Regions from separate parts of the Escherichia sp. B1147 genome, predicted to be linked through region 1. Evidence: predicted binding sites of a transcription regulator. Region 1 holds the regulator's gene; each other region holds the start of a gene.
What was found. The regulator CRP, encoded in region 1, controls carbon source genes, mostly activating them, when cyclic AMP is high. The targets are predictions, from matches to a motif close to ATGTGANNNNNNTCACAT.

Region 1 (4,685 bases):
AAATTCACGGCTACGCCGATGCTATCGACTATTATCGTCAGTGTAGCGCCATGCCGCTGCTCAATCGGATCGTCAAACCGACGCTGATTATTCACGCCAAAGACGATCCGTTTATGGATCATCAGGTGATCCCGAAACCAGAAAATCTTCCTCCGCAAGTAGAGTATCAACTGACTGAACATGGCGGTCATGTTGGTTTTATTGGCGGTACATTATTTCACCCACAAATGTGGCTGGAGTCACGCATTCCTGACTGGTTAACAACGTATCTGGAGACGAAATCATGTTGATTCCCTGGCAAGACATCTCCCCTGAAACGCTGGAAAATTTAATTGAAAGCTTTGTGTTACGTGAAGGCACCGATTATGGTGAACAAGAGCGTACGCTTGAACAGAAAGTCGCCGACGTCAAACGCCAGCTACAGTGCGGAGAAGCGGTACTGGTCTGGTCGGAACTGCACGAAACGGTCAATATCATGCCGCGCAGTCAGTTTCGCGAATAACCTGCAACCGTCGGCGGACGAAATAATAATGATAACCAGGTCATGGAGTTACTATGTCTGCCAAACATCCGGTCATTGCGGTAACAGGGTCCAGCGGCGCGGGGACCACCACCACCAGCCTCGCGTTTCGTAAAATATTCGCGCAGTTAAATCTGCAAGCAGCCGAGGTGGAAGGCGACAGTTTTCACCGCTACACCCGCCCGGAAATGGATATGGCGATCCGCAAGGCGCGCGATGCCGGGCGGCATATCAGCTACTTCGGCCCCGAAGCCAACGACTTCGGCCTGCTGGAACAAACCTTTATTGAATACGGCCAGAGCGGCAAAGGGAAATCACGCAAATACCTGCATACCTACGACGAAGCCGTACCGTGGAATCAGGTGCCAGGCACATTCACCCCGTGGCAGGCGCTACCGGAACCCACCGATGTGCTGTTTTATGAAGGTTTGCACGGCGGCGTGGTCACACCACAACATAACGTCGCGCAGCATGTGGATTTACTGGTAGGCGTAGTGCCTATCGTTAACCTGGAGTGGATTCAAAAGCTTATCCGTGACACCGGCGAGCGCGGACACTCACGAGAAGCGGTGATGGACTCGGTTGTACGTTCAATGGAAGACTATATCAACTACATCACGCCGCAGTTTTCCCGCACCCATCTTAACTTCCAGCGCGTCCCCACCGTCGACACTTCAAACCCCTTCGCCGCAAAAGGCATTCCATCGCTGGATGAAAGCTTTGTGGTGATTCATTTTCGTAATCTGGAGGGGATCGATTTCCCCTGGCTGCTGGCGATGTTGCAAGGTTCGTTCATTTCCCACATCAATACATTAGTGGTGCCGGGAGGCAAAATGGGTCTGGCAATGGAGTTAATTATGCTGCCGCTGGTGCAACGACTGATGGAAGGGAAGAAAATCGAGTAACTTCACCAATAAGCCGGATAAAATACTATCCGGCATCACAACGGGGTAGTTAAATCACGCAGCAACCACTTCATAAGAGTGGGTAATATTCACCGCTTTTTCCAGCATCAGCGCCACTGAACAATATTTCTCAGCAGAGAGATCCACCGCACGCGCAACCGCTGCATCCTTCAAGTCGCGACCGGTGACGATAAAATGCAAATTGATATGGGTAAACAGGCGCGGTGCCTCTTCGCGGCGTTCAGAGGTCAGTTTTACTTCACAATCGACCACATCCTGACGCCCCTTCTGCAGGATAGAAACCACATCAATGGCGCTACAGCCACCCGCCGCCATCAGCACCATTTCCATCGGGCTTGGCGCTTTATCGCCAGAGTTACCATCCATTAAAATCTGGTGACCAGAGGCGGATTCGCCCAGAAAAGTTAACCCTTCAACCCACTTTACACGCGCTTGCATAATCGAAACTCCATTGCGTCAGTTTTCCTGACAGAGTACGCGTACTGACCAAATCGCGCAACGGAAGGCGACCTGGGTCATGCTGAAGCGAGACACCAGGAGACACAAAGCGAAAGCTATGCTAAAACAGTCGGGATGCTACAGTAATACATTGATGTACTGCATGTATGTAAAGGACGTCACATTACCGTGCAGTTCAGTTGATAGCCCCTTCCCAGGTAGCGGGAAGCACATTTCGGCAATCCAGAGACAGCGGCGTTTTCTGGCTCTGGAGAAAGCTTATAACAGAGGATAACCGCGCATGGTGCTTGGCAAACCGCAAACAGACCCGACTCTCGAATGGTTCTTGTCTCATTGCCACATTCATAAGTACCCATCCAAGAGCACGCTTATTCACCAGGGTGAAAAAGCGGAAACGCTGTACTACATCGTTAAAGGCTCTGTGGCAGTGCTGATCAAAGACGAGGAGGGTAAAGAAATGATCCTCTCCTATCTGAATCAGGGTGATTTTATTGGCGAATTGGGCCTGTTTGAAGAAGGCCAGGAACGTAGCGCATGGGTACGTGCAAAAACCGCCTGTGAAGTAGCTGAAATTTCCTACAAAAAATTTCGTCAATTAATTCAGGTGAACCCGGATATTCTGATGCGTCTCTCCGCGCAAATGGCGCGTCGTCTGCAAGTCACTTCAGAGAAAGTCGGAAACCTTGCGTTCCTCGACGTTACAGGTCGCATCGCGCAGACGCTGCTGAATCTGGCGAAACAACCCGATGCAATGACTCACCCGGACGGTATGCAAATTAAAATTACCCGTCAGGAAATTGGTCAAATTGTCGGCTGTTCTCGTGAAACCGTAGGGCGCATTCTGAAGATGCTGGAAGATCAGAACCTGATCTCCGCACACGGTAAAACCATCGTCGTTTACGGCACTCGTTAATCCCGTCGGAGTGGCGCGTTACCTGGTAGCGCGCCATTTTGTTTAAACCGATGTGGCGCAGACTGATTTATCATCCTGATATCAACTATGCACTACGACAAACTCTGGTGCTATGTTTGCCCGTGGCCGTTGGTCTGTTGTTTGGCGAATTAAGACTCGGCCTGCTGTTTTCACTCGTCCCTGCCTGTTGCAACATTGCGGGGCTTGATACCCCCCATAAACGTTTTTTCAAACGCCTGATTATTGGCGCGTCGCTGTTTGCTACCTGTAGCTTACTGACACAGCTGCTGTTGGAAAAAGATATCCCCCTGCCCTTTTTGCTGACCGGGTTAACGCTGGTACTTGGCGTCACTGCCGAGCTTGGGCCATTGCACGCAAAATTGCTTCCCGCATCGTTACTCGCCGCCATTTTTACACTCAGTCTGGCGGGATATATGCCGGTCTGGGAACCGTTGCTCATCTACGCGTTAGGCACGCTCTGGTACGGACTGTTTAACTGGTTCTGGTTCTGGCTCTGGCGCGAACAGCCCCTACGCGAGTCACTTAGTCTGCTCTACCGTGAACTGGCTGATTACTGTGAAATCAAATACAGTCTGCTCACTCAGCATACCGATCCTGAAAAAGCACTCCCGCCACTGCTGGTACGCCAGCAAAAAGCGGTCGATTTGATTACCCAGTGCTATCAGCAAATGCACATGCTTTCCGCGCAAAATAATACCGATTACAAGCGGATGTTGCGCATTTTTCAGGAAGCACTGGATTTACAGGAACATATTTCGGTCAGTTTGCATCAACCTGAAGAGGTGCAAAAGCTGGTCGAGCGTAGCCATGCAGAAGAAGTTATCCGCTGGAATGCGCAAACCGTCGCCGCTCGCCTGCGCGTGCTGGCTGATGACATTCTTTACCATCGCCTGCCGACGCGTTTTACGATGGAAAAGCAAATTGGCGCACTGGAGAAAATCGCCCGCCAGCATCCGGATAACCCTGTGGGGCAATTCTGCTACTGGCACTTCAGCCGCATCGCTCGAGTGCTGCGTACCCAGAAACCGCTTTATGCCCGCGATCTGCTGGCGGATAAACAGCGACGAATGCCGTTACTTCCGGCGCTAAAAAGTTATCTTTCCCTGAAATCGCCAGCACTACGTAATGCCGGACGACTGAGCGTGATGTTAAGCGTTGCCAGTTTGATGGGGACCGCGCTGCATCTGCCGAAGTCGTATTGGATCCTGATGACGGTGTTGCTGGTGACACAGAATGGTTACGGCGCGACCCGTCTGAGGATTGTGAATCGCTCCGTGGGGACCGTGGTCGGGTTAATCATTGCGGGCGTGGCGCTGCACTTTAAAATTCCCGAAGGTTACACCCTGACGTTGATGCTGTTTACCACGCTCGCCAGCTATCTGATATTGCGCAAAAACTACGGCTGGGCGACAGTCGGCTTTACCATTACCGCGGTGTATACCCTGCAACTGTTGTGGCTAAACGGCGAGCAATACATCATTCCCCGTCTTATCGATACCATTATTGGTTGTTTGATTGCCTTCGGCGGCACGGTATGGCTGTGGCCGCAGTGGCAGAGTGGTTTATTGCGTAAAAACGCCCATGACGCCTTAGAAACCTACCAGGAAGCGATTCGTCTGATCCTGAGTAAAGATCCACAACCTACGCCACTGGCCTGGCAGCGAATGCGGGTAAATCAGGCACATAACACTCTGTATAACTCATTAAATCAGGCGATGCAGGAACCGGCGTTTAATAGCCATTATCTGGCAGACATGAAACTGTGGGTAACGCACAGTCAGTTTATTGTTGAACATATTAATGCCATGACCACGCTGGCGCGGGAGCACCGGGCATTGCCGCCGGA
Region 2 (4,685 bases), on a different contig from region 1:
GTTACTCTCTGTTGAGGAATTTTACCGCCTTGTCAGGGAAGTCGGTAAATAACCCATTAACACCGGCTTTATTGTACAGAATGTCATACAACTGATTCACATCGGTGGCATATTCCGGTAGCTTGTCGGCTCGCACGGTATAAGGATGCACCACCAGCTTATTCTGCTGTGCATCTTTTACCATTCCGGTAAGCTTGATATTACCCGGCTGCGATTTCTCATCAATCACCATATGATAATCCGGGCCAATACCATCAGCATATTCCGCTACCTGTTTCATGGCACCCGGCTTGAACATCCAGTCATAGCTATAATTGACCCAGCTTCCGTCCGGTTGTTTCTGCTGAGTTTCGTTCCAGTCGGTATAGGCAATCAGCTGTACCAGGTTGAGGTCCATACCCATTTTGGGCTCCAGCTCATTCTTAATACGCTTCAGTTCATCAGCATCAAAGCATTGCAAATAAACCTTATCATCCTTACCGGTGTAGCCATATTTCTTCAGCACTTCCAGCGTTTTTGCCGCAATATCTTTCCCTTCCTGATGGTGGAACCACGGTGCTTTAATCTCTGGATAGATACCGATATTTTTCCCGGTCGAATGATTTAGCCCCTGAACAAATTCAATCTCCTCTTCGAAAGTGTGCACACGGAAGTCAGATTTACCCATCGGGAAACGTCCGGGGAAAGTCTGCACTTTTTTACCGTTTTCAATATCGAAGCCTTCAGTGAATTTTAAAGACTTAATTTCATCCAGCGTAAAATCTATCGCGTAATAACGGCCATCTTTACGCGCACGATCCGGGAAACGATCGGCGACATCAGTTACCCGGTCAAGATAGTGGTCATGCAGAACGACCAGATGATCGTCCTTCGTCATCACCAAATCCTGTTCAAGATAATCTGCCCCCTGCGCATACGCCATCGCCTTTGCAGGCAGCGTATGCTCCGGCAAATAACCGCTGGCGCCGCGATGGGCAATCACTATTTTTTCACTGTGATCCGCCGCCATTGCACTGCTTCCCATAATCACTCCACTCATCATGATAGCCATGCTAAGGTTTTTCAGCGTCAATTTCATGCCATTAGCCTCCGTTGCGTTTTTGCTGTAATTCCTGATGGCGACGTTTTTCGCCAATCATCACGACAATTAACAAGATAACCGCCAGGATGCTGCCGCCAATCATCACCATAAAGCCGCCATCCCAGCCGAAGTAGTCAACGGTGTAGCCGACAATCGCGCTTGCCGCTACGGAGCCACCAAGATAACCAAACAGCCCGGTAAAGCCCGCCGCCGTACCTGCTGCTTTCTTCGGCGCCAGTTCCAGCGCGTGCAGACCAATCAGCATGACTGGGCCGTAGATCAGGAAGCCAATAACAATCATACAAATCATATCGACAGTTGGGTTGCCTGCCGGGTTCATCCAGTAAACGATGGTGGCGATAGTCACCAGAGTCATAAAGAAGACGCCAGTTGCCCCACGGTTACCACGGAAAACTTTATCCGACATCCAGCCGCACAGCAGAGTGCCCGGAATGCCCGCATACTCATAGAAGAAGTAGGCCCAGGAGGATTTATCCAGCGCGAAGTGTTTCACCTCTTTCAGGTAAGTCGGTGACCAGTCGAGGATACCGTAGCGCAGCAGATAGACGAACACGTTGGCGATGGCGATGTACCACAGCAGTTTATTCGGCAGCACGTACTGCATGAAAATCTGCTTCGCGGTCAGCTCCTGTTCCGCTTTTTCGTTATAGTCGTCCGGGTAATCATTTTTGTACTCTTCGATCGGCGGCAGGCCACAAGATTGCGGGGTATCGCGCATCATCGCAAATGCGAACAACGCCACCAGAATGGCACAGAAAGCCGGCATATAAAGCGCCGCGTGCCAGTCATTGAACCAGGCCATACCCAGCAGGAACAGCAGCGGCGGAATTCCACCACCGACGTTATGCGCACAGTTCCACACCGACACAATGCCGCCACGTTCTTTCTGCGACCACCAGTGCACCATAGTACGACCGCACGGCGGCCACCCCATCCCCTGGAACCAACCGCAAAGGAATAGCAGCACAAACATTACCGCAATGCTTGATGTCGCCCACGGGACAAAGCCCATAAACAGCATGACTGCCGCCGCCAGGATCAAACCTGCTGGCAGGAAAACGCGCGGATTCGAGCGGTCAGACACCGAACCCATGATGAATTTCGAAAATCCGTAAGCAATTGAGATCCCAGAAAGGGCAAAACCTAAATCACCGCGAGAGAACCCCTGCTCCACCAGATAGGGCATTGCGAGCGCAAAGTTCTTACGAACCAGATAGTAAGCAGCATAGCCAAAGAATATCCCCAGGAAAATTTGCCAGCGCAACCGACGATAGGTCGGATCGATCTCCGCGGCAGGTAAGCGCGCCTTGTGTGGCGCTGGTTTAAAAATACTCAACATTTATAGCCTCCGTGGCCGTGGTCTTATTTATGATTAACAGCCTGATTCAATGGAAGAACCTGCCGTTTCTTGAGTCGCCGCGATGTTAATTAATCATTCATTTCATGAATGTGAATTACCGCACACATTATTAAATAAGATTTACAAAATGTTCAAAATGACGCATGAAATCACGTTTCACTTTCGAATTATGAGCGATTGTGCGCGAAATCAAACAATACATGTTTTTTCTGTGGCTAAATGAGACAAAACGAACTTTTGAGGGATAACAATGAAAACTCGCGACTCGCAAACAAGTGACGTGATTATCATTGGCGGCGGCGCAACAGGAGCCGGTATCGCCCGCGACTGTGCTCTGCGCGGGCTGAAAGTGATTTTGGTAGAACGCCACGACATCGCAACGGGAGCCACCGGGCGTAACCACGGTCTGCTGCACAGCGGCGCACGCTATGCGGTTACCGATGCGGAATCGGCACGCGAATGTATTAGTGAAAACAAGATTTTAAAACGCATTGCGCGTCACTGTGTCGAACCAACCAACGGCCTGTTTATCACCCTGCCGGAAGATGACCTCTCCTTCCAGGCGACTTTTATTCGCGCTTGCGAAGAGGCTGGAATCAGTGCTGAAGCCATTGATCCACAGCAAGCACGCATTATCGAACCTTCCGTTAACCCGGCATTGATTGGCGCGGTAAAAGTTCCGGATGGCACCGTTGACCCATTCCGCCTGACCGCAGCGAACATGCTCGATGCGAAAGAACACGGTGCAGTTATCCTCACCGCCCACGAAGTGACTGGCCTGATTCGTGAAGGCGCGACGGTATGTGGCGTTCGTGTACGGAACCATCTCACTGGCGAAACTCAGGCACTTCATGCGCCTGTAGTAGTGAACGCCGCCGGGATCTGGGGGCAACATATTGCCGAATATGCCGATCTGCGCATTCGTATGTTCCCGGCTAAAGGATCGTTGCTGATCATGGATCACCGCATTAACCAGCATGTGATCAACCGCTGCCGTAAACCTTCCGACGCCGATATTCTGGTGCCTGGCGATACCATTTCGCTGATTGGCACCACCTCATTACGTATTGATTACGACGAAATTGATGACAATCGAGTGACAGCAGAAGAAGTGGATATTCTGCTGCGTGAAGGGGAAAAACTGGCTCCGGTGATGGCGAAAACGCGCATTCTGCGAGCCTACTCTGGCGTACGCCCGCTGGTTGCCAGCGATGACGACCCGAGCGGTCGTAACGTCAGTCGCGGCATCGTGCTGCTCGACCACGCCGAGCGCGACGGCCTGGACGGATTTATTACTATCACTGGCGGTAAACTGATGACTTACCGCCTGATGGCGGAATGGGCTACGGATGCCGTCTGCCGCAAGCTTGGCAACACACGCCCCTGCACTACCGCTGACCTGGCGCTGCCTGGCTCACAAGAACCGACAGAAGTCACACTGCGCAAAGTGATCTCCCTGCCTGCCCCACTGCGCGGTTCTGCTGTTTATCGTCATGGCGATCGCACCCCCGCCTGGTTAAGTGAAGGCCGTTTGCATCGCAGTCTGGTGTGTGAATGTGAAGCCGTTACCGCTGGCGAAGTTCAGTACGCAGTAGAAAATTTAAACGTCAACAGCCTGCTGGATTTACGTCGTCGCACCCGTGTGGGGATGGGAACTTGCCAGGGGGAACTCTGTGCCTGCCGCGCAGCCGGATTGTTACAACGCTTTAACGTCACCACATCCGCGCAATCTATCGAACAACTTTCCACCTTCCTTAACGAACGCTGGAAAGGTGTGCAGCCCATTGCATGGGGGGACGCACTGCGCGAAAGCGAATTTACCCGCTGGGTTTATCAGGGACTGTGTGGTCTGGAGAAGGAGCAGAAAGATGCGATTTGATACTGTCATTATGGGCGGCGGTCTTGCCGGATTACTCTGCGGCCTGCAATTGCAAAAACACGGCCTGCGCTGTGCCATTGTCACTCGTGGACAAAGCGCTCTGCATTTCTCATCAGGATCGCTGGACTTACTGAGCCACCTGCCAGACGGTCAGCCAGTGGCAGACATTCACGCAGGGCTGGAGTCTTTGTGCCATCAGGCTCCTGCCCACCCTTACAGCCTTCTCGGCCCACAACACGTACTGGATCTCGCTTGTCAGGCGCAGGCATTAATTGCGGAAAGCGGCGCGCAATTGCAGGGCAGCGTAGAACTGGCCCATCAGCGCGTTACCCCGCTCGGCACTT
Region 3 (4,685 bases), on a different contig from region 1:
AAAGGTTTCTGACTTCAGCTTTGCCAACAGTGCCTTCATCGAGGTATTTTCCACCAGCTCACCGTGTTGAATAATGCCGATATTGCGACACAGCATTTCTGCTTCTTCCAGGTAATGCGTGGTGAGAATGATGGTGGTGCCTTTGTCGTTTAAATCCTTCAAAAAGCCCCACATTGAGCGGCGAAGTTCGATATCCACGCCTGCTGTTGGTTCATCCAGAATAAGCAGTTTAGGTTCGTGCATCAGCGCGCGGGCAATCATTAAACGGCGCTTCATCCCGCCCGATAACATACGCGCACGTTCGTTACGCTTTCCCCATAGATCGAGCTGTTTAAGATACTTTTCGCTGCGGATGTACGCTTCTTTGCGCTCTACACCGTAGTACCCCGCCTGATTCACCACAATTTGCTGTACGGTTTCAAACGGGTTGAAGTTAAATTCCTGCGGCACCAGTCCCAACTGACGTTTAGCGTTAACGACATCTTTCTCAAGATCGTAACCAAATACGCTGACCCGCCCGGAGGTTTTATTTACCAGAGAGCTGATAATACCGATAGTGGTCGATTTCCCGGCCCCGTTCGGCCCGAGAAGCGCATAAAAATCACCCGCTTCGACCTGCAAATCTATTCCACGAAGCGCCTGAACGCCGCCTGGATAGGTTTTTTTAAGCTGTTGAAGTTCCAGTGCAATGGTCATAAATTTTTACTTACCTTACGTTCTTACACTTTATCTGTGGTTTAAATCGTCCCGGAGTTGCCCTATATTAGCCAAACGTAATTATTTGGTTACAGGTCGTTAACCTCCATGAAAGACATAGATACACTCATCAGCAATAATGCACTATGGTCAAAAATGCTGGTGGAAGAGGATCCCGGGTTTTTTGAGAAACTGGCACAAGCGCAAAAACCGCGCTTTCTATGGATTGGATGTTCCGACAGTCGCGTTCCTGCTGAACGTTTAACAGGTCTTGAGCCCGGCGAACTTTTTGTTCACCGTAATGTTGCTAACCTGGTCATTCACACCGATCTGAACTGCCTCTCCGTGGTTCAGTATGCAGTGGATGTTCTCGAAGTTGAACACATTATTATCTGTGGCCACTATGGTTGCGGCGGCGTGCAAGCGGCGGTTGAAAACCCGGAACTGGGGCTAATCAACAACTGGCTGCTGCACATCCGCGATATCTGGTTCAAACATAGCTCATTGCTCGGCGAAATGCCGCCGGAACGTCGTCTGGATACCCTGTGCGAACTGAACGTTATGGAACAGGTATATAACCTGGGTCACTCCACCATTATGCAATCAGCGTGGAAACGCGGGCAGAAAGTCACCATTCACGGCTGGGCCTACGGCATTCACGACGGCTTACTGCGTGACCTGGATGTCACAGCCACCAACCGCGAAACCCTTGAGCAACGTTACCGTCACGGGATTTCCAACCTCAAGCTGAAGCACATCAATCACAAATAAATTCGCCATGCCGGATGCAACACATCCGGCAAATCCGCACTTACTCGTCCAGCAGCACCACTTTGCCGATATACGGCAGATGACGGTAACGCTGTGCGTAATCAATACCGTAACCCACCACAAATTCATCCGGGATCGAGAAACCGATAAATTCTACCGGGACGTTCACTTCACGACGGGACGGTTTATCCAGCAGCGTACAAATCGCCAGCGACTTCGGTTCGCGCAGGCTTAAGATTTCACGCACTTTCGACAGTGTATTACCCGAGTCGATGATATCTTCAACAATCAGCACGTCCTTGCCACGGATATCTTCATCCAGATCTTTGAGGATTTTCACATCACGGGTGGTGGACATGCCGCTACCGTAGCTGGAGGCGGTCATAAAGTCGACTTCATGAGATACCTGAACTTCACGGCACAGGTCCGCCATAAACATAAATGAGCCTCGCAGCAGACCTACCAGCACCATATCGCTGCCGCTGTCTTTGTAACGCTCAGTAATCTGACGACCCAGTTCGGCGATACGCGCTTTAATCTCCGCTTCGGGGATCATTACTTCTACAGTATGTTTCATATCTCTAACCATATGATTTAAAAACAAATCACTTCGCACGGGCGGGATTCAGCACCGCAACAAAGCGCAAGACACGCAGTATACCAGCAAAACGATTCATTGGCGGAATCTGTTAATAAAGCTCAAATTGTGATGACGATCACACATGTTAAAACCTATAATTAATTGCTACTAAAATATTAATGAATTGAAATGGTGTCTCTTTATGGCAATTAACAATACCGGCTCGCGACAATTACTCGTGACGCTAACAGCCCTTTTTGCAGCGCTTTGCGGGCTGTATCTTCTCATTGGCGGAGGCTGGCTGGTCGCGATTGGCGGCTCCTGGTACTACCCTATCGCTGGCCTTGTGATGCTTGGCATCGCCTGGATGCTGTGGCGCAGTAAACGCGCCGCGCTTTGGCTGTATGCGGCTCTGCTGCTCGGCACCATGATTTGGGGTGTCTGGGAGGTCGGTTTTGATTTCTGGGCGTTGACTCCGCGCAGCGATATTCTGGTCTTCTTCGGCATCTGGCTGATCCTGCCGTTTGTCTGGCGTCGCCTGGTCATTCCTGCCAGCGGCGCAGTTGCCGCACTGCTAGTCGCACTGTTGATTAGCGGCGGTATCCTCACTTGGGCAGGATTTAACGATCCGCAAGAAATCAACGGCACCTTAAGCGCCGATGCCACGCCAGCAGAAGCCATCTCCCCCGTTGCCGATCAGGACTGGCCTGCCTATGGCCGCAATCAGGAAGGCCAACGCTTTTCGCCGCTGAAGCAAATTAACGCCGATAACGTCCACAACCTGAAAGAAGCATGGGTGTTCCGCACGGGCGATGTCAAACAGCCGAATGATCCGGGCGAAATCACCAATGAAGTGACGCCAATTAAAGTGGGCGACACGCTTTACCTGTGTACCGCTCACCAGCGTCTGTTTGCACTCGATGCTGCCAGCGGAAAAGAAAAATGGCATTACGATCCTGAGCTGAAAACCAACGAGTCATTCCAGCACGTAACCTGTCGCGGCGTCTCTTATCATGAAGCCAAAGCTGAAACTGCCTCGCCGGAAGTGATGGCGGATTGCCCGCGTCGTATCATTCTTCCGGTCAATGATGGTCGCCTGATTGCGATTAACGCTGAAAACGGCAAGCTGTGCGAAACCTTCGCCAATAAAGGCGTGCTCAATCTGCAAAGCAATATGCCGGACACCAAACCGGGCCTGTATGAGCCGACTTCGCCGCCGATTATCACCGATAAAACCATCGTGATGGCTGGTTCAGTCACCGATAACTTCTCAACCCGCGAAACGTCTGGCGTGATTCGTGGTTTTGATGTCAACACCGGAGAGCTGCTGTGGGCCTTTGATCCGGGCGCGAAAGATCCGAACGCGATCCCGTCTGACGAGCACACCTTTACCTTTAACTCGCCAAACTCCTGGGCTCCAGCGGCCTATGACGCGAAGCTGGATCTGGTTTATCTGCCAATGGGCGTGACCACGCCAGATATCTGGGGCGGTAACCGCACAGCGGAACAAGAACGTTTTGCCAGCTCGATTCTGGCGCTGAATGCCACCACCGGGAAACTGGCGTGGAGTTACCAGACCGTTCACCACGACCTGTGGGATATGGATCTTCCGGCACAACCGACGCTTGCAGATATCACCGTTAACGGTCAGAAGGTGCCGGTCATTTACGCTCCGGCGAAAACTGGCAACATTTTTGTGCTCGATCGTCGTAATGGCGAACTGGTGGTTCCGGCCCCGGAAAAACCAGTTCCACAAGGCGCAGCGAAAGGCGATTACGTCACCCCTACCCAACCGTTCTCTGAACTGAGTTTCCGTCCGACGAAAGATTTAAGCGGTGCGGATATGTGGGGCGCCACCATGTTTGACCAGCTGGTGTGCCGCGTGATGTTCCACCAAATGCGCTATGAAGGTATTTTTACCCCGCCATCTGAACAGGGTACGCTGGTATTCCCGGGTAATCTGGGGATGTTCGAATGGGGCGGGATTTCCGTTGATCCGAATCGTGAAGTGGCAATTGCCAACCCAATGGCGCTGCCGTTTGTTTCAAAACTGATCCCACGCGGTCCTGGCAACCCGATGGAACAGCCAAAAGATGCTAAAGGCACGGGTACGGAATCCGGTATTCAGCCACAGTACGGCGTGCCGTATGGCGTCACGCTTAACCCGTTCCTTTCGCCGTTTGGTCTGCCGTGTAAACAGCCAGCATGGGGCTACATCTCGGCGCTGGATCTGAAAACCAACGAAGTGGTGTGGAAGAAACGCATTGGTACGCCGCAGGACAGCATGCCGTTCCCGATGCCCGTTCCGGTGCCGTTCAATATGGGTATGCCAATGCTTGGCGGGCCAATCTCCACGGCAGGTAACGTGTTGTTTATTGCCGCTACGGCAGATAACTACCTGCGCGCTTACAACATGAGCAACGGTGAAAAACTGTGGCAGGGCCGTTTACCAGCGGGCGGTCAGGCAACGCCAATGACCTATGAAGTGAATGGTAAGCAGTATGTGGTGATCTCCGCAGGCGGTCACGGTTCATTTGGCACGAAGATGGGCGACTATATTGTGGCTTATGCGCTGCCGGATGATGTGAATTGACGTACTCCCCGCCCTAAAGCGCGAGGATTCTTGTTTCGCGGAGCC
Region 4 (4,685 bases), on a different contig from region 1:
TCATTGGTGACGTTAGCCGCCCGGCGCCGATCACCGTTGAGTGGGCATCGTTCGCCCAATCGCTGACCGACAAACCGGTAAAAGGGATGCTGACCGGCCCGGTGACGATTCTCTGCTGGTCGTTTCCGCGTGAAGATGTCAGCCGTGAAACCATCGCTAAACAGATTGCGCTGGCGCTGCGTGATGAAGTGGCGGACCTGGAAGCCGCTGGAATTGGCATCATCCAGATTGACGAACCGGCACTGCGCGAAGGTTTACCGCTGCGTCGTAGTGACTGGGACGCCTATCTCCAGTGGGGCGTGGAGGCTTTCCGTATCAACGCCGCTGTGGCGAAGGATGAGACACAAATCCACACTCACATGTGTTATTGCGAGTTCAACGACATCATGGATTCGATTGCGGCGCTGGATGCAGACGTCATCACTATCGAAACCTCGCGTTCCGACATGGAGTTGCTGGAGTCGTTCGAAGAGTTTGATTATCCGAATGAAATCGGTCCAGGCGTCTATGACATTCACTCGCCAAACGTACCGAGCGTGGAATGGATTGAATCCCTGCTGAAGAAAGCGGCAAAACGCATTCCGGCAGAACGCCTGTGGGTAAACCCGGACTGCGGCCTGAAAACGCGCGGCTGGCCAGAAACCCGCGCGGCACTGGCGAATATGGTGCAGGCGGCGCAGAATTTGCGTCGGGGATAAAATCCAAACCGGGTGGCAACACCACCCGGCCTTTTCTCATTACAGTGACTTTTTCCCACCATACTGCCTGAACCATTCCAGCATTCGCTGCCAGCCATCTTTCGCCGATTCAGTATGATAGCTCGGGCGATAATCGGCGTTGAACGCATGTCCTGCATCCGGGTACACGATAATCTCTGCTTTCGCGTTCGCTGCCCGCAGCGCCTGGCGCATGGTTTCGACGCTCTCCTGCGGAATGCTGGTATCCTGACCGCCATATAAGCCGAGAACCGGCGCGTTAAGATCGGTTGTGATATCAACAGGTTGTTTCGGCGAATTCAGCGACTTATCGCCCGTCAGCTTGCCGTACCACGCCACTGCGGCTTTTAACTGTGGATTATGCGCGGCATACAGCCAGGTGATGCGTCCGCCCCAGCAAAATCCGGTGATCATTAACCGATGGACATCGCCGCCGTTGCGGGACGCCCAACTGGCGACATGATCAAGATCGGCCAGCACCTGTGAGTCAGGTACTTTTGCCACCAGACCACTGAGCAGTGTCGGGATATCGGCGAAATCATTCGGATCGCCTTCGCGGAAATAGAGTTCTGGTGCGATAGCCAGATACCCCTCCAGCGCCAGACGGCGACAAATATCGCGGATATGTTCATGCACGCCAAAAATTTCTTGCACTACAATGACCACTGGCAGTGGGCCATCGCTCTGCTTTGGGCGGGCATGGTAAGCAGGCATGTTATCCCCTTGCGAAGGGATAGAGGTGAACCCTGCGACAATCGCATCTTCCGGAGTCTGAACGATGGTCGAGGCGAGGGGCGATGCAGCAGGTGCAAATCCAGATTGTTGTGTTGTTGCCATGGTATTCTCCGTACCCTTATAAAAATTTTGCGCAATGTTAACTATAGTCAGCATGCAACAAATCACATTGCCTGAATCGGCTCATCTTTTATGCAACAACACACGGTAAAGAGTTATTTATGTGATTTAAATCACTTTTATCAAGTAAATGTATGCAACGCATTTGCGTCATGGTGATGGGTGTCACGAAAAAATGTTAAATCCTTCGGTAAAGTGTCTTTTTGCTTCTTCTGACTAAACCGATTCACAGAGGAGTTGTATATGTCCAAGTCTGATGTTTTTCATCTCGGCCTCACTAAAAACGATTTACAAGGGGCTACGCTTGCCATCGTCCCTGGCGACCCGGATCGTGTGGAAAAGATCGCCGCGCTGATGGATAAGCCGGTTAAGCTGGCATCTCACCGCGAATTCACCACCTGGCGCGCAGAGCTGGATGGTAAACCTGTTATTGTCTGCTCTACCGGTATCGGCGGTCCGTCTACTTCTATTGCCGTTGAAGAACTGGCACAGCTGGGCATTCGCACCTTCCTGCGTATCGGTACGACTGGCGCTATTCAGCCGCATATTAATGTTGGTGATGTACTGGTCACTACAGCATCTGTTCGTCTGGATGGCGCGAGCCTGCACTTCGCTCCGCTGGAGTTCCCGGCTGTCGCTGATTTTGAATGTACGACTGCGCTGGTTGAAGCGGCGAAATCCATTGGCGCCACTACCCACGTTGGTGTGACTGCTTCTTCTGATACCTTCTACCCAGGTCAGGAACGTTACGATACTTACTCTGGTCGCGTAGTTCGTCACTTTAAAGGTTCTATGGAAGAGTGGCAGGCGATGGGCGTGATGAACTATGAAATGGAATCTGCAACCCTGCTGACCATGTGCGCAAGCCAGGGCCTGCGTGCGGGTATGGTGGCGGGCGTTATCGTTAACCGCACCCAGCAAGAAATCCCGAATGCCGAGACGATGAAACAAACCGAAAGCCATGCGGTGAAAATCGTGGTGGAAGCGGCGCGTCGTCTGCTGAAATGACAACTTGTTGATAAAATGCGATTTATTCATGCCGGATGCGGCGTGAACGCCTTATCCGGCCTACAAAAGTATGCAAATTCAATATATTGCATTTCTTAGGTAGGCCTGATAAGCGTAGCGCATCAGGCAATTTAGCGTTTGTCATCAGTCTCACACTCCCCAACTTCGGGGAGCGATATCAATTACTGACGCCGTAAGCGCATAATTTTGCGGATTATTGGCGTCAGTAACGTAAAGGCTGCCAGAGTCAGCAATGCCAGGGTAATCGGTCGGGTATACAGAAAGTCGAGTGACCCCCCTGAAAGCGACAGCGCGCGGCGAAAATTACTTTCCGCCATTGGCCCCATAATCAATGCCAGGACCACTGGCGACGCCGGATATCCCCCTTTCTGCATGAAATAGCCCACCACGCCCGCAATTAACATAATGCCCACGTCAAATAGGCTGTTGTTTAGCGCATAAGTCCCGACAACACAAAGTGCGAGGATCATCGGCGTGAGAATATTGCCGGGGATTTTCACGACGTTACCGATGACTTTCAGAGAGAGCAGTCCAAGCACTAACAACATGAAGTAACAGAAGATCATGCCGACAAACAGTGTATAAACCATATCGCCGTGGTCGGTAAACATCAGCGGGCCTGGCTGCATCCCTTGTAACGTTAACGCGCCCAGCATGATGGCGGTTACCGCATCGCCTGGGATCCCCAGCGTTAACATAGGTAACAATGCGCCACCGGTGCAGCCATTCGCGCCTGCCTCGCAGGAAGCCACAGCTTTAATTTCACCCTTACCAAAGTTTTCTGGTGTCTTACTGAAACGACGAGTTTCGTTATAGGCAACAAAAGCCGCAATATCCGCCCCTGCACCGGGGATCATGCCGATAAAAACCCCTAATCCCGATGATCGCAAAATGGTTAATGCGATGCGGCGTAGCGTTTGCCAGGGCAGTAACAGACTGCCGATAGCCACCTTCGCGCCCTGACGAATATGCTGATTTTGCTCCATAGAGCGGAATGCTTCTGAAGCAGCGAATAAACCAATCATCACTGGGATAAATGGCACATTCATCAGCTCCACAAATCCGCCCGTAAAACGAGGAAAGCCGCCCATAGGATCAAGACCTATCGTTGCGATCAGCAATCCGCCAACCCCGGCAATCAGCCCTTTAATCAATGACTCACCGGAAATACTGGCAATAATACTCAACCCAAAAGTTGCCAGGGCGAAGGACTCTGAGGCACTAAATTTCAACGCCCAACTGGCAAGCACCGGAGAGAGAAACATCAGCACAATGATGCTGATCGTTCCGCCACTAAAGGAAGAGAACGTGGCGGCACTCAACGCCAGCCCGGCTTTTCCCTGTTTCGTTAGCTCATAACCGTCAATGGCGGTGGCAGCGGCGGCAGGCGTTCCGGGAATTTTGAGCAAAATAGCGGTGATAGAACCACCATACACACCACCAAAAAAGACGCCGCAAATCATCAACAAGCCAGAAACGGGCTCCATGCCATAGGTGAAAGGCAGCAAAATCGCCACACCCATGGTCGCTGTTAAACCGGGCAGGGCGCCAATCACAATCCCCAGCATCACCCCAAACGTGGCAAACAGCAGCGCCTGAGGATTATTGAGTAATGTCGATAAGCCCTGAGTTAAAAGTTCACTTTCAAACATTGCTGGCCCCTGTTATTCGAAAAATGTGCCGACAGGCAATGGCACCTGTAACGCTTCGACAAACAGCAACCAGAGGATTGCCGTTAACAGCAGCGCAATACCCGGTGTGAGTACCCATCGCCTGTAGCCCATCAACGTCATAATGACGATGAGGAAAACAGGAGTAGTAATGAGATAACCGCAGTAGCTCATCGCCACAATATAAAACGCGGTTGCCGCAATTCCCGTTGCCGTTTTCCTGAATGCCGGTTTTTCCTGCGCGTTGGCGCAAGGTTCTGGTTTTGCCAGCCAAAGATCGCGTATCACCAGTAAGACAGCGAGTACAATCAGGGCGCAGGCATAGAAAGTAGGGAAGGCACTTGCACCGGGATCCGTTTCAATGGCAGTTGCTGGAAAATCAGCGGCATTAATCATCACCGCGCCAGCAACCACA

Region 2: a site for CRP is predicted at 2,550-2,567, ahead of glpT (glycerol-3-phosphate transporter). Genes of this name have one in related genera too.
Region 3: a site for CRP is predicted at 2,172-2,189, ahead of hpt (hypoxanthine phosphoribosyltransferase). Genes of this name have one in related genera too.
Region 4: a site for CRP is predicted at 1,673-1,690, ahead of udp (uridine phosphorylase). Genes of this name have one in related genera too.

Annotation. Positions count from the first base shown of each region.
Region 1 is NZ_LFHY01000008.1:12,810-17,494, forward strand. It holds gene A9180_RS07400 (hydrolase) at 1-290, shown strand, start outside; gene A9180_RS07405 (YheU family protein) at 284-502, shown strand; gene A9180_RS07410 (phosphoribulokinase) at 556-1,425, shown strand; gene A9180_RS07415 (OsmC family protein) at 1,480-1,884, opposite strand; gene crp (cAMP-activated global transcriptional regulator CRP) at 2,186-2,818, shown strand; gene A9180_RS07430 (YccS/YhfK family putative transporter) at 2,869-4,685, shown strand, end outside.
Region 2 is NZ_LFHY01000005.1:330,704-335,388, reverse strand. It holds gene glpQ (glycerophosphodiester phosphodiesterase) at 2-1,078, opposite strand; gene glpT (glycerol-3-phosphate transporter) at 1,083-2,441, opposite strand; gene glpA (anaerobic glycerol-3-phosphate dehydrogenase subunit A) at 2,713-4,341, shown strand; gene glpB (glycerol-3-phosphate dehydrogenase subunit GlpB) at 4,331-4,685, shown strand, end outside.
Region 3 is NZ_LFHY01000002.1:79,210-83,894, forward strand. It holds gene A9180_RS00610 (ABC transporter ATP-binding protein) at 1-696, opposite strand, end outside; gene can (carbonate dehydratase) at 805-1,467, shown strand; gene hpt (hypoxanthine phosphoribosyltransferase) at 1,508-2,044, opposite strand; gene gcd (quinoprotein glucose dehydrogenase) at 2,250-4,640, shown strand.
Region 4 is NZ_LFHY01000026.1:67,643-72,327, forward strand. It holds gene metE (5-methyltetrahydropteroyltriglutamate--homocysteine S-methyltransferase) at 1-698, shown strand, start outside; gene A9180_RS21845 (dienelactone hydrolase family protein) at 738-1,553, opposite strand; gene udp (uridine phosphorylase) at 1,815-2,579, shown strand; gene A9180_RS21855 (tripartite tricarboxylate transporter permease) at 2,762-4,252, opposite strand; gene A9180_RS21860 (tripartite tricarboxylate transporter TctB family protein) at 4,265-4,685, opposite strand, start outside.